Regions from separate parts of the Sphingobacterium sp. B29 genome, predicted to be linked through region 1. Evidence: riboswitches for the same ligand, from Rfam matches in the RefSeq annotation. Region 1 holds a riboswitch; each other region holds the start of a gene.
What was found. Region 1 has a riboswitch for S-adenosylmethionine ahead of BV902_RS22490 (5-oxoprolinase). Riboswitches for the same ligand answer to the same signal wherever they lie in the genome.
Positions count from the first base shown of each region.

Region 2: another riboswitch for S-adenosylmethionine. It lies ahead of BV902_RS18340 (O-acetylhomoserine aminocarboxypropyltransferase/cysteine synthase family protein); the one in region 1 lies ahead of BV902_RS22490 (5-oxoprolinase).
Region 3: another riboswitch for S-adenosylmethionine. It lies ahead of metE (5-methyltetrahydropteroyltriglutamate--homocysteine S-methyltransferase); the one in region 1 lies ahead of BV902_RS22490 (5-oxoprolinase).

Region 1 covers NZ_CP019158.1:5,232,346-5,236,561, forward strand. Annotated here, with positions in the region: gene BV902_RS22475 (TolC family protein) at 1-615, opposite strand, end outside; gene BV902_RS22485 (DUF3050 domain-containing protein) at 880-1,650, opposite strand; SAM-I-IV-variant riboswitch at 1,861-1,954, shown strand; gene BV902_RS22490 (5-oxoprolinase) at 2,021-2,284, shown strand; gene BV902_RS22495 (RagB/SusD family nutrient uptake outer membrane protein) at 2,383-3,900, opposite strand; gene BV902_RS22500 (SusC/RagA family TonB-linked outer membrane protein) at 3,906-4,216, opposite strand, start outside.
Region 2 covers NZ_CP019158.1:4,270,570-4,274,785, reverse strand. Annotated here, with positions in the region: partial or broken gene BV902_RS18350 (homoserine dehydrogenase) at 1-153, opposite strand, end outside; gene BV902_RS18345 (homoserine O-acetyltransferase family protein) at 191-1,234, opposite strand; gene BV902_RS18340 (O-acetylhomoserine aminocarboxypropyltransferase/cysteine synthase family protein) at 1,268-2,578, opposite strand; SAM riboswitch class I at 2,834-2,946, opposite strand; gene BV902_RS18335 (FUSC family protein) at 3,128-4,216, opposite strand, start outside.
Region 3 covers NZ_CP019158.1:910,478-914,693, forward strand. Annotated here, with positions in the region: gene metE (5-methyltetrahydropteroyltriglutamate--homocysteine S-methyltransferase) at 59-2,371, opposite strand; SAM riboswitch class I at 2,450-2,553, opposite strand; gene BV902_RS03830 (response regulator transcription factor) at 2,740-3,429, opposite strand; gene BV902_RS03835 (sensor histidine kinase) at 3,532-4,216, opposite strand, start outside.

The sequences.
Region 1 (4,216 bases):
CTGAATATCATGACCGATCTGCACGAGCAACAGTTCCCGCTTCGAAAGCTCCAACGAAATACGCAAGACGTCACTGTGTAATACCACGCCCGCCTTATACAGATGCTCAATCTCCTTGAGCTGTACCCGTTGATCAGCAATATCCTGCTCAATTAGGGATCGGTTACTATACGACAGTTCCAAATCCAAAAAAAGATTGCAAACCTCCAATTTCGTCTGCGCTGCGGCATTCTTCCAATCGATTCTGGCCAGCTCATTTTCCAGTTTTTTGGACTCTATTTTCATTAGGTCCCGATGCCCATTGTAGAGGTTCAGATAAAAATCCAGGCCGCTATCGTACAAGTAGTGAATGATATCATGCTGGGAAGGTTTATTTAAAAGCCCCTGGTCATACACAGGCATATTACTTGCATAACTAGCAGAAGCTCTGGCGGAAATCTTAGGGAGCAACTCCATGCGTTGCTGCTGTACTGCCACCTCAGTTTCTTTGAGCTGCAAATAGGACTGCTCGATGTATTTACTGTTCTGTAGTGCTTTGTCGATCATGTCTTTCAGGGACATGCGCAAAGAATCGAGGGCGAAGGTGTCCGAAATAGCGCATACTAACAATCCCATGGTTAGTATGCCTTTTGCCCAATAGGGAGGAAAAAAGTTCACGTGTGCTATGTAATTTTTTTGCGTTGCAAACTTAGACACTTATTGGAACTTGGATTTCTTCACAAACGCCAATATGTTATGGAAAAAAGACATTTTTTCATCAATTCAAACAAAAAGACCAATATCTGCCAAGAAGTCCTTACAATATCCTTTTTTACAGCACATAAAAAAGGCCTTTCAAATCGTGATTTGAAAGGCCTTTCTCGATGGTATAATAATAGATTATCCGTATAAGGAATCTTCTATTGCATTCCACAGCTGGATTCTTTTTTGTAGCGCAATTTTACTGATCTCTTTCATTTCCGTCCATTTAACCTCATCGTCCTTGGCAAGATCTGTGATCATCTGCATCGCCAACGGTCCATGCTCGTCGCCGTCAAGATCAATATGGCGTTGAAAATAATAAATAAAGCTATCCAGATTGGCTGTAGGAAAGTTTGTTTTAATTTCTTCCAAAATAGAGGTAAACATTCCCGGAATAAGGTCTTCACGTCCGAATGTAAATGCAGCAGCAATTTTATGCACCTCGCCCTCAGCAATCACTTCGAATGTAAAATTCAAAAAGTCTTTGATCCGCTTGTCCAATGTGGTTGTTGCGATGACATCGAATATGTTGTTCGATTTTTTGGCGTGAGCAATAAATTTGTTGACCAGATGAAGGTCGGCACCCATGGCATCCATGGCGTCCAGATACATCTCAAAGTGGCTCAAACGACGGCCATCAATGTATTCATCCGACTCCTCAGCCAAGACAATTTCGTTGATTAGATAGCGTGTTGATGGATGCTCACTCGCAAACCAAGGTAAAGTCGTACAGGTCAATTTAATCTGTAAAGCTTTTAGTAAAGACATAAAATCCCATACAGCGTACACATGCCCTTCTGTAAAAGAACGTAGATTCTTGATCGTTTTGATCTTACGATATAAAGGGTGTTGCAATAATACCTCGCGTTCGGTAGCAATGTATTCGTTAATTTCCGCAATTCTATTCATGGCGCAAAAGTATTGTCTTATCTCTATTTTTAAAAGTATTTTCGATGAGATTACAGTAACATGATAAATTTTTCGCCCTGCTATCCGCTTCATAACCAAATCACAGCCAACAACGCGCCTCGCTTTTGACCTCCCTATTCCGGTTGCTAACGCTCCTTTACCCTTAAAAACAAAAATATTTTTAATTATAAAAAATAATCTACTATATTTGTAGAGTATTCAGAATTGCATGATGCAATACCAACCGAGTGCAGGCACCGCGGTGGTAAATTAATACGGGTTTCGACCAAAATAAACGTCGCAGAACGATTATTTTCCCAACAAGATCTGGATACAGTTTATGGTTTAATCCTTTAAATTTTTAAATTGTATGGCTACTACAACAAATCTTTACCAACACTTACTGGAAAAATTCAGTTATTACTCAACAGATGAACTGATCCAGCTCAACAATGACACCATCTTAGGACAAGGCTGGGGTTCAGCCAAGGCAACCTTTAGAACAGCTTTGATCAGTACGTTCTCCAAAAGAGGACTGGATCTTTCCAACATCATTTCCAAGGAAGACGGTTTTACCTCGGTGAAGCATGTCCCTGTACGCTTGGAACAGAATGTCCTGATTCCTTTACAGTAATCGTTATCGACAAAAAAAAGCGCGCATCGAAAGGACTTCGTGCGCGCTGCTGTGGTTGGTTTAGGAAATTGCCGATTTAAAAGAAGGCGATAATCTTATTATTTATAGTTTGGATTCTGAATTAACACACCTGCGCTTTTCTCAATTTCTGTTTGTGGTAATGGCCAGCGGTAAAATTTGTCCTCAAAATGATAGGGCACTTTACTGTCTTTGACCGCATTGAGTACTTCGCCTGCGATATGCCAACGAATCAGGTCGTAATGCCGTAGTCCTTCGAAAGCAAGTTCAACCCTTCTTTCGTGGCGGATACGGTCGCGCATTTTTTCCTTGTTATAACCGGCAGGAAACCCGGGCATCTGAACGCGGCTCCTCAGGGTATTCATAGCATCGTAAACCGATTGATCTGGCCCGGCGATTTCATTTTGTGCTTCGGCATACATCAATAACACCTCTCCAAACCGCAGTACAACCGCATCCTGTTGGCTCAATGTTGAGAAGCCAAAAGGTAAGTTGGCCGGATCCAAAAATTTCAATACCCCATAACCTGTAGGCCGCGGATTGGACGGTGTATGGATCTTACCGCCGCCAAAGTCGGGATGATCCACGAAAATTGTTTTGCTCAAGCGCGGATCCCTATCTTTGAAGGGATTGGCTCGGTCAGTCAAGGGTGATTCACCATAAGGCAGACCATCTTTGCATTCATAGGTATCCACCAGGTTTTGTAAAGGTGAAGCAGCGATCCAGTCGCCTAGGTACATGTCCCAGGGGGCTGTATTATTCGGTGCCAGAAAATTGACCGAAAAGATAATCTCGGTATTGTTCTTCTGTGTTGCATCGCGAAAGACATTTTCAAACGCCGTACTCAGGGTATACTCTTTCATGACATCGGTGCATAAGTCTTTTACCTCTTTCAAGATTGCTAAATCGGGCACCCCTTTGTCACCATAAGCCGCAAACAGTAAAACCCGTGCTTTCAAGGCTTTTGCTGAACTTGCGGTCGCATGCCCCCCATTATTGAAATAAGGTTTAGCCGCTAAGTTAGCGATCCCAAAATCCAGATCAGCCCTAATCTGTTTTAGGATATTCTCCGCAGTTTCCTTTGGCTGACGCTGATTCTCCAGACTAAGGGAAGTCAGCACAAGCGGCACCTCACCATAAATACTGTACAATTGGAAATAAACAAAAGCACGGATAAAGCGGGCTTCGGCCTCCATATTTTTCTTCTCCCAATCGTTCATATCGGAGCCGTTATAGCCCTGAAGCTTCTCGATCAGGCGATTGGCACGTCCTATTCCCACATAAGCATCGTTATAAATTCCGGTTTCATACCCCCCTGTGGTCGGATTTAAATTCCCACCTACGATTTCATTGACGCTACCTGAGTTGAACTGATTGTAGCCATTGTCGGTCAGACAGTCCCGGAAAGGCATCCCATAGGAGAACGTCTCACTCTGCAATGACGCGTATACACCGGCCAATGCATTATCAAAATCCGATTTTTTGCTAAAATAGTTGTCCGTAGCGATCTGATCCAAAGGATTGAGATCCAAGGCACTGTTACAGGAACCAAAAAATAGTCCGGATAGCATCAACGCTGTTATAAATTTCTTTTTCATAGCACTTAAAAGTTAACTTGTACACCAAATGAATAAATCTTGTTTTGTGGATACTGTATCAGATCACCATTTCCATAGCGTTCAGGGTCCAAGCCCTTAAATTTGGTCGCAGTAAGGAGGTTATCACCCGAAAAATAAACCCGTAGGCGTTCAATTTTATATTTTTTCAACAGCCCATCAGGTAAAGTGTATCCGAACACAAGATTTTTCAATCTGAAGTATGAAGCATCCTGTATAAAATAGCTGGAAGCACGGCTGAATTTCTCCGGAGCACTCCAACCCCAATAAATACGGGGCATCGTTGTCGAAGGGTTTT
Region 2 (4,216 bases), 960 kb from region 1:
AAATAGATCTGCTGGTAGCGAGCGCTTTTTATCTCCGTTTTTAATGACAAATTTTTTGATTTCCAGATTAAGGTTTTTGGTTTTGATGATATCGTAAAGACCTTGGCCTACTACACCAAACCCAAACATCCCTATTGTTAATTTATTACTCATATCTCTTCTTAAATTCTCTTATATATTATTTATTCTCTTATACTAATTCGTTGATGTATTCTTTTTGTTTCCGCAGAAAGCTGCTGATGATTTTCGTGAGTTTTTTTGTTTCGATCAAAAACCCATCGTGGCCATAAGTAGATTCGATCTCCTGATAGTGGGCATTCGGAATATGTTGAGCGATGAATTGTTGCTCTTGTGGAGGAAACAACAAATCTGTATTGACGCTCAGCACTAAAGTTGGACAGTCGATGCTCGCTAAAGCGGATTCGATAGATTTTCTTCCACGACCTAAATTATGGCTGTCCATTGCTTTGGTTAGGAAGTAATAGCTGTACGCATTATAGCGTTTTACCAATTTTTCACCCTGATAGTTTTGATAGGAGGATGCTTTATAATGATCGAGTTTTTCGTTATCATACTCCTTTTGTGTGTTGGCATACGTTGTATAGTTGCGGTAAGACAACAGTGCCATAGCGCGTGCAACTTTTAAACCCTTAGCTCCGCCATCGGGATGATTCGCATAAAAGGTTCGATCAGTAGTAATGGCAAGACGTTGACTTTCATTGAATGCAATACCCCATGCTGAATGGACGGCATTTGTTCCAACGACGATTAGATGGTTGATGGCTATACTGCGTGATACGGCCCATTCCAATGCTTGTTGACCGCCCAATGAGCCCCCAATAAGGATCTCTATTTGTTTGATATCCAGGTGGTCTGCAAGAAATTGATGGGCTTTGACCAAATCCCTTACTGTAAATTCAGGAAAAGATAAGTAGTAAGGTTGTCCAGTAGCAGGGTTTATAGATAGCGGATTACTGCTATTATATGCTGATCCGATGACATTGGCGCAGATAATAAAATAATCGTTTGAATCAAATAGTTCACCTGTTCCAAAAAGACCTGACCACCAATCCAGTACATCCGCATTGGCCGTTAGTGCATGGCAAACCCAGATCACATTACTGCGATCTGCATTGGGTTTGCCAAATGTTTCATAACTGATTTGTAAATCAGTAAGCTCTCTTCCATTTTCAAATACAAAAGGCTCCGGGTGCAGATAAATATGCTTACTCATTTTACGTTTACGTTTTAAGCCGAAAAAATCTGATTATTTAATTTTATCAAAAGCTTGTTGTAAATCAGCTTTGATGTCATCAATATGTTCTATTCCTACAGAAAGACGTAATAAACCTTTGAACACTCCGGCATTGGCTTGATCTTCATCACTCAATTGTTGGTGAGTAGTCGCTGCTGGATGGATAATCAATGACTTCGTATCACCGACGTTGGCCAGGTGACTGATCAATTCTAAGCTGTCGATAAAGCTATTGGCCTTTTGTGCTGCGTCACCTTTGAGCTGGAAAGAAAGCACTGCACCATAGCCATTTTTAAGGTATTTTTGTGCGTTAGCGAAGCTCGGAGAGCTTTTTAAGCCCGGATAGTTTACTTTTTCTACCTGTGGATGCGCCTCAAGCCATTTAGCTACCTCTAAAGTGTTGTCTACATGGCGTTGCACCCGTAAAGACAGGGTTTCAAGCCCTTGTAATAATAAGAATGAATTGAAAGGAGAGAGTGCTGGCCCGAAATCCCGAAGCCCTTCCACACGTGCCCGAATGGCAAATTGAATATTTCCAAACGGTCCGCCTTCACCGAAAACTTCGGAAAAAACTAAGCCATGATAGCCTTCAGATGGTTCGGAAAATTGAGGGTATTTTCCATTGCCCCAATTGTAGTTTCCGCCGTCGACGATGACACCACCAATGCTTGTACCATGTCCACCGATCCATTTAGTAGCCGATTCAACCACCACATTCGCACCATACTCCAAAGGTTTAAATAAATATCCCCCAGCTCCAAAAGTATTATCGACGATTAACGGTAAGTCATATTTTTTTGCTACTGCAGCAATTTTCTCAAAGTCTGGAATATTGAAACTTGGGTTTCCAATTGTTTCAACATAGATGGCCTTTGTTTTATCATCAATGAGGGCTTCAATTTTATCTGCCTCGGCGTCCGTTGCAAATCGAGCTTCGATGCCCAGACGTTTAAAAGAAACTTTAAACTGGTTGAATGTACCGCCGTATAAGTTGGATCCGGCAACAAAATTGTCACCACTTTCCAAGATATTATTTAATGCAATAAACTGTGCCGCCTGGCCAGATGCAACAGCAACAGCCGCGACTCCACCTTCCAGTGCCGCAATACGTTGTTCGAAAACATCCGTGGTAGGATTCATAATCCGTGTATAAATATTGCCGAACTGCTTTAATGCAAATAAGTTTGCGCCGTGTTCGGCATTTTCAAATACAAAAGATGTTGTTTGATATATAGGAACTGCTCTAGATCCCGTAGTAGGGTCAGCGACTTGGCCAGCGTGAACCTGAAGAGTTTCGAATTTTAAATTTTTGTTTGAAGACATAATATATCAGATTTTAAGGGTTCAAAAAGAAATTGCTAAGTAAAAAGAGAAGCATACACACCTCCTTGAAGGGTCTGTTAAATCTTTATCCAAGAAAAAGGAAATGATTCTTAACAAGCGTGGAAGTGCATATGCATACGCATTCGCATCAATACAGTTGTATGATGGCTTACACTTTCGCTTATCGTGCGGCTCACTTGTGTTGAACCTGAATTTTTAATGGACTTCAGTAGTTTAATAATCATTGTCTTATGTTATTTATATGCTCCAAAACGATATTGTTTTGGACAGGAATTGGCACCTTTTCAAACAAATTGAAGGTTGCCAGTGGGTCATTGAGCCAGTCTCTCGCCACTTCTTTATAAATCAAGACCTACTGATTAAGGGAGGTGTTGATTAGAAATCTTCTTTCGAAGACGATACAAATATAAACTCTTTTTTTATTAAAGCAAAAGAAAAGCTGTTTTTTAGTTAAAGGAATTTTGAATAACATACGGATCGGATCGCATATTGTTCGATGAAACTTGATAAGTAACTGCCAATCGGGTATTATGATTTCTTTAAGTTGATCCGTTCTGCAATTTGATTTAAATCTGTTAAAAGAGGTTTAAGTGCATCAATTCTACTATGGATGTCATACGTCAGGTGGCGATTCGTCTTTTTGCTTAACGATAGCGAAAGACCCACCAAATGGGAGTTGACCTGATAAGAGAGTGCCTGAAAATGGTGTATATGTGACCAATCCATCCATTTGTGTTCGGGTTCTTTTTTCATTTGATTGATAGCGTCTGAAAACAGGGCCATGGCAGTCTGCGCTTTTTTGCGAGCCAGCCGTATATCAAACGAACTTTGTCTCTCGTCCGACAGACGGTTATTGATGATCTGGAAATAATGTTCGTTGTAAAGAGATACCTCTTTTGCCAGCTGAACCATGCCTGTGCTCTGGCGTACAGGTATCAAGAAATAACCTGCTATAGCCAAGAATGCTCCAATAAGTGTAAAAAGCATTCGGCTGCCTAAAATGAGATTGATATTGCCTTCAAACAAATTGAGTGCAATCACAATTCCCAAGGTAATAAAGATGACACTGACCATATAATTAGATCGATTGAATAAAAAGAATCCGAAAAGACCTAATGCAGCTATGGTAAGAAGAGCCGGGAGAAAATGAATAGCAATTAAGCAGAATATGCCAACGATTATACCCGAGAATGTGCCTACAATACGCTCTATATTACGCTTTTTTGTCATTGAAAATGCTGGTCTGGCAACAATAGCGATCGTCAGTAAGATCCAATAGGTATATTTAAAATCTAAAAATAAAATACCGATCAATGCGCCTGTTCCAAAAAGAAGAGCCATCCGAACGGCAAATCGAAAAAGCGGGTTATTCAGATGGAGTTTACTTTTTAGATCAGCAAGATTGCGCAAAGGTCGATTGATAAATTGTTGGTACTCACTGCTGTCAATCTTATCCTGGATTTCCTGATTTTGATAAAAAGCCACCTGAATTCGGTTGAGCACTTCAATAATTGCTTCGATGTTGCTTATGATCGAATATAATATACTTTTTGCTTGACCGGCCTGCTCTTCTTGAATTTCTTTTAAATCCTGTAAGAGGGCATTAATTTTAAAGTT
Region 3 (4,216 bases), 2.0 Mb from region 1:
CCAATAAAGAAGCCCTAGATGAAATTTCATCTAGGGCTTTATCAATATAGTTTAAGAATTATTCTGCTCTTAAGATTTTCGCAGCCTCAACCATCGACTCTAAAGCCGCTTTGGTTTCTGGCCAAGCACGAGTTTTCAAACCACAGTCAGGGTTAACCCAAAGTTGTTCTGCTGGAACTACTGCTTTTGCTTTACGCAATAGATCTACCATCTCATCTTTGCTTGGAACACGTGGTGAGTGAATGTCATAAACACCTGGACCAATATCGTTTGGATATTTGAAATCACCAGCGAAAGCATTCAACAATTTCATTTGAGAACGTGAAGTCTCAATTGTGATGACGTCAGCATCCATTGCAGCGATATCTTCGATTACATTATTGAACTCAGAGTAACACATGTGTGTGTGAATCTGTGTATCGTCTTCTACATTTGATGAAGAAACACGGAAAGCACGTACTGCCCAGTTCAAGTAATCTTTTTGATCAGCTTTACGTAGCGGTAATCCTTCACGGATTGCTGGTTCATCGATTTGTATAATTTTGATACCTGCTTTTTCCAACGCTTGTACTTCGTCTAAGATCGCCAATGCAATTTGGTAAGTCGTTGTTGAACGCGGTTGGTCATTACGTACGAAAGACCATTGTAAGATGGTAACCGGACCAGTCAACATACCTTTAACCGGACGGTTAGTCAATGATTGAGCGTATGAAGACCAACGGACAGTCATATCTTCAGGACGGTATACATCACCATAGATAATCGGAGGTTTTACACAACGTGAACCATAGGATTGTACCCAACCGTTTTGTGTAAATGCATATCCAGCTAGTTGCTCACCGAAGTATTCAACCATGTCATTACGTTCGAACTCACCGTGAACCAATACATCGATATCCAGTTGCTCTTGAAGACGGATTGTATTTTCAGTTTCTTCAGCAATTGCTTTATCGTACTCTTCCTGTGTGATCGATCCCTTTTTCAGATCAGCTCTCCATTTACGCACATCTTTTGTTTGTGGGAAAGAACCGATTGTTGTCGTAGGGAATGCTGGCAAGTTGAACTTCGCTTGTTGCGCTGCTTTACGGTCAGCAAATGCTGAAGTACGTTTCGCATCGTCATCAGTGATATTGCTTGTACGTGTTTTAACCTCTGGTTTGTGGATCAGTGGAGAAGTACGACGGCTTTCAGCTGCAGCTTTGTTCGCTTCGAAGCGTTTTGCTGTTTCAGCATCAACTTCACCTTCTGCTAATACGGCTAAGTCTTTTACCTCAGCTAATTTTTGTTTAGCAAATGCTAACCAGTTTTTTACTTCAGCTGGTAGCGATTGCTCATTGTGTTCATTGTCTAAGTCAAAAGGAACGTGCAACAATGATGAAGAAGGAGCTACCCAAACACGGTCTTTTCCTAATGCATCAACAGCTTGTTTGATTTTAACCAATGATTTTTCGTAATCATTTTTCCAGATGTTACGGCCTTCAACAATACCCAAAGATAATGTTAATGAAGCAGGAACTTTAGCTAGTACCGTATCCAATTGGTTTTCACCGCGTACCAAATCCAAATGTAAAGCATGGATAGGTAGGTTAACTGCGATATCTTCGTTATCTTTTAAAGCTTCGAAGTAAGTCGTCGCGATTAATTTGATATTTTTTGCAGCTGCAGCTAATTTTTCGAAAGTGGGTTGATATAAAGCTTTTACTTTAGCATCTAAATCCAATGCTAAGAAAGGCTCGTCAATCTGAACATATTGCGCACCGGCCTCAGCTAGTTTAGCTAATATTTGCTCATATACTGGAACAAGTTTATCCAATAAATCGATGCGGTCGAAGCCAGCTTCTTTTTCTTTACCGATCAAAAGGTAAGTGATAGGACCTAATAGAACTGGTTTAGTATCGATGCCCAATGATTTTGCTTCGTTATATTCATTTAAGAACTTTTCGGACGTCAATTTGAATTCTTGATCTTTTGTGAATTCTGGCACCATATAGTGGTAGTTGGTATCCAACCACTTGGTCATTTCCATTGCAGTCACGTCGATTCCTTCTTGTTGGAAACCACGCGCCATGGCAAAATATAGATCTAAGCTGTAATTGTTGTCTACTTTATTCAATAAAGAATGGTAACGAGCAGGAATTGCACCAACAGTAAGGGTTAAATCCAATACTTGATCGTAAAAAGAGAAATCATTGGAAGGGATCAAATCTATTCCAGCATCTTTTTGTGTTTTCCAATTGCCTTCACGAATTTTTTTTGCTGTGTCCAATAATTCCTCAACAGAAGATTTTTTAGCCCAATAGGCCTCATTGGCTTTTTTCAATTCGCGGAACGCGCCCACACGAGGGTAACCTAAATTGTTAGTCAATAACATAATGAATGTTTTTAATATTTCTTTTTCAACTATATTTCTTGCTAGAGAGAGAAGGACACACTAGAATTCGGTGACTTCGGCTTATCATTCCCATATCAAGTAGGGTAGAATTTAGCACCTTGTCAAGGGACAGGTTGCTAAGGCTTCATCGGGTCTATTCCCTCTGCCTTTCTCTATAAGCGACGCTAAGTTAGAACATTTCTTTTTGAAATGCAAATTTTTTATAAAAGTGCGTCAATTTTTTATATTCTACTAAGGATAAAATTGTTTTGTTCTTTTCTTTTCATCCATGATTTAGTGTATGCCATGTTTCAATACGCCGTGTAGCATAAAAAATGGGGAATGACTGTTTCTCATTCCCCATTCTTTTAGCTCACCAAAAGTTTGTAACCTTTTCCGTGCACATTGACAATTTCAACTTTACTATCTTCTTTTAGATATTTACGAAGTTTACTGAGAAATACATCCATACTTCTACCTGTAAAGTAGTTGTCATCATGCCATATTTTTAATAAAGCTTCTTCCCGGGTCAGCACATCATTTTTCTTTAAACAAAGCAAGCGTAGTAGTTCCGCTTCTTTGGTGGATAGTTTTTGCATCTGTCCTTTGTAAGAAATTTGCTGACTTGTATAATCAAAGAAATAATCACCAATTTCAAATTTATCAGCAACCACTTCCTCTTCTTTGTCTCGAACACTGCGTTTCAGCAAAGCATTGATGCGGAGCAATAATTCCTCCACTCGAAAAGGCTTTGTGATATAATCATCTCCCCCTAATTCAAAGGCTTCGGTTTTATCTTCCATCATCCCCTTTGCTGTGGCAAAGATAATAGGAACAGTATTGTTTGTTTTTCTGATTTCACGTCCAACTGTAAATCCGTCCTTTTTTGGCATCATGACATCGAAAATACAGAGGTCGTAGTTATTTTTTTTGAATTGAGAAATCGCTTCATCTCCATCTGTGCATAATGTGACGTCAAATTTTCCCTTTAATTCGAGATAGTCTTTTAAAAGATCCCCCAAATTAGGATCATCTTCTGCTAATAATATCTTTTGCATAATGATTATATTAATTTTCACCAATGTCCCTTGATGCTGATAAATCAGCTTTCCTCAACCTTTGAAATTTTTTAAAGAGGAAATATACAAAAAAGGAACGTTTTATTTTTTAATAGGCAAAATTACTTCAAAGGTCGTGCCCTTATCTTTTTCACTTTTAACTGTAATTTTTCCGTTCAGCCTTCTCAGGATGTCCTGGACATAACTTAAGCCAAGACCAAATCCTTTGACATTATGAACATTTCCAGTTGGAATACGGTAGAACTGGTCGAAAATCTTTTGCAGGTGATCCCGACTCATCCCAATACCGTTGTCGGCAATGGTGATAACAATGGTATCACCAACATTTTTGGATTGAATATTCACATGCAGATCTCCTTTGTTGTACTTAATTGCATTATCCAGTAGATTATAAAATACATTTGAAAAATGCAGCTCGTCACCAACAACAACATCTTTCGCCGCCGCTAGATCTATGGAAAATTTTCCGCCGATATTTTGCATCCTTAACTGCATACTGTCGGTAACTGCTGAGACAAGATCATTAATATGCACATCCACCTGGTCTAACTTTAATGTTTCCTTTTCCAATCGGGCTAGGTCAAGCACACGTTCGATGTGATTTCCGAGTCTAACATTTTCGTCGTAGATGATATTAGCCAATTTCTGAACGCGCTTATGGTCGGCATTGATGTCTGGATCTTTAAGTGACTCGCTGGCAATCATAATTGTTGCAACAGGTGTTTTAAACTCATGCGTCATGTTGTTGATGAAATCTGTTTTCATT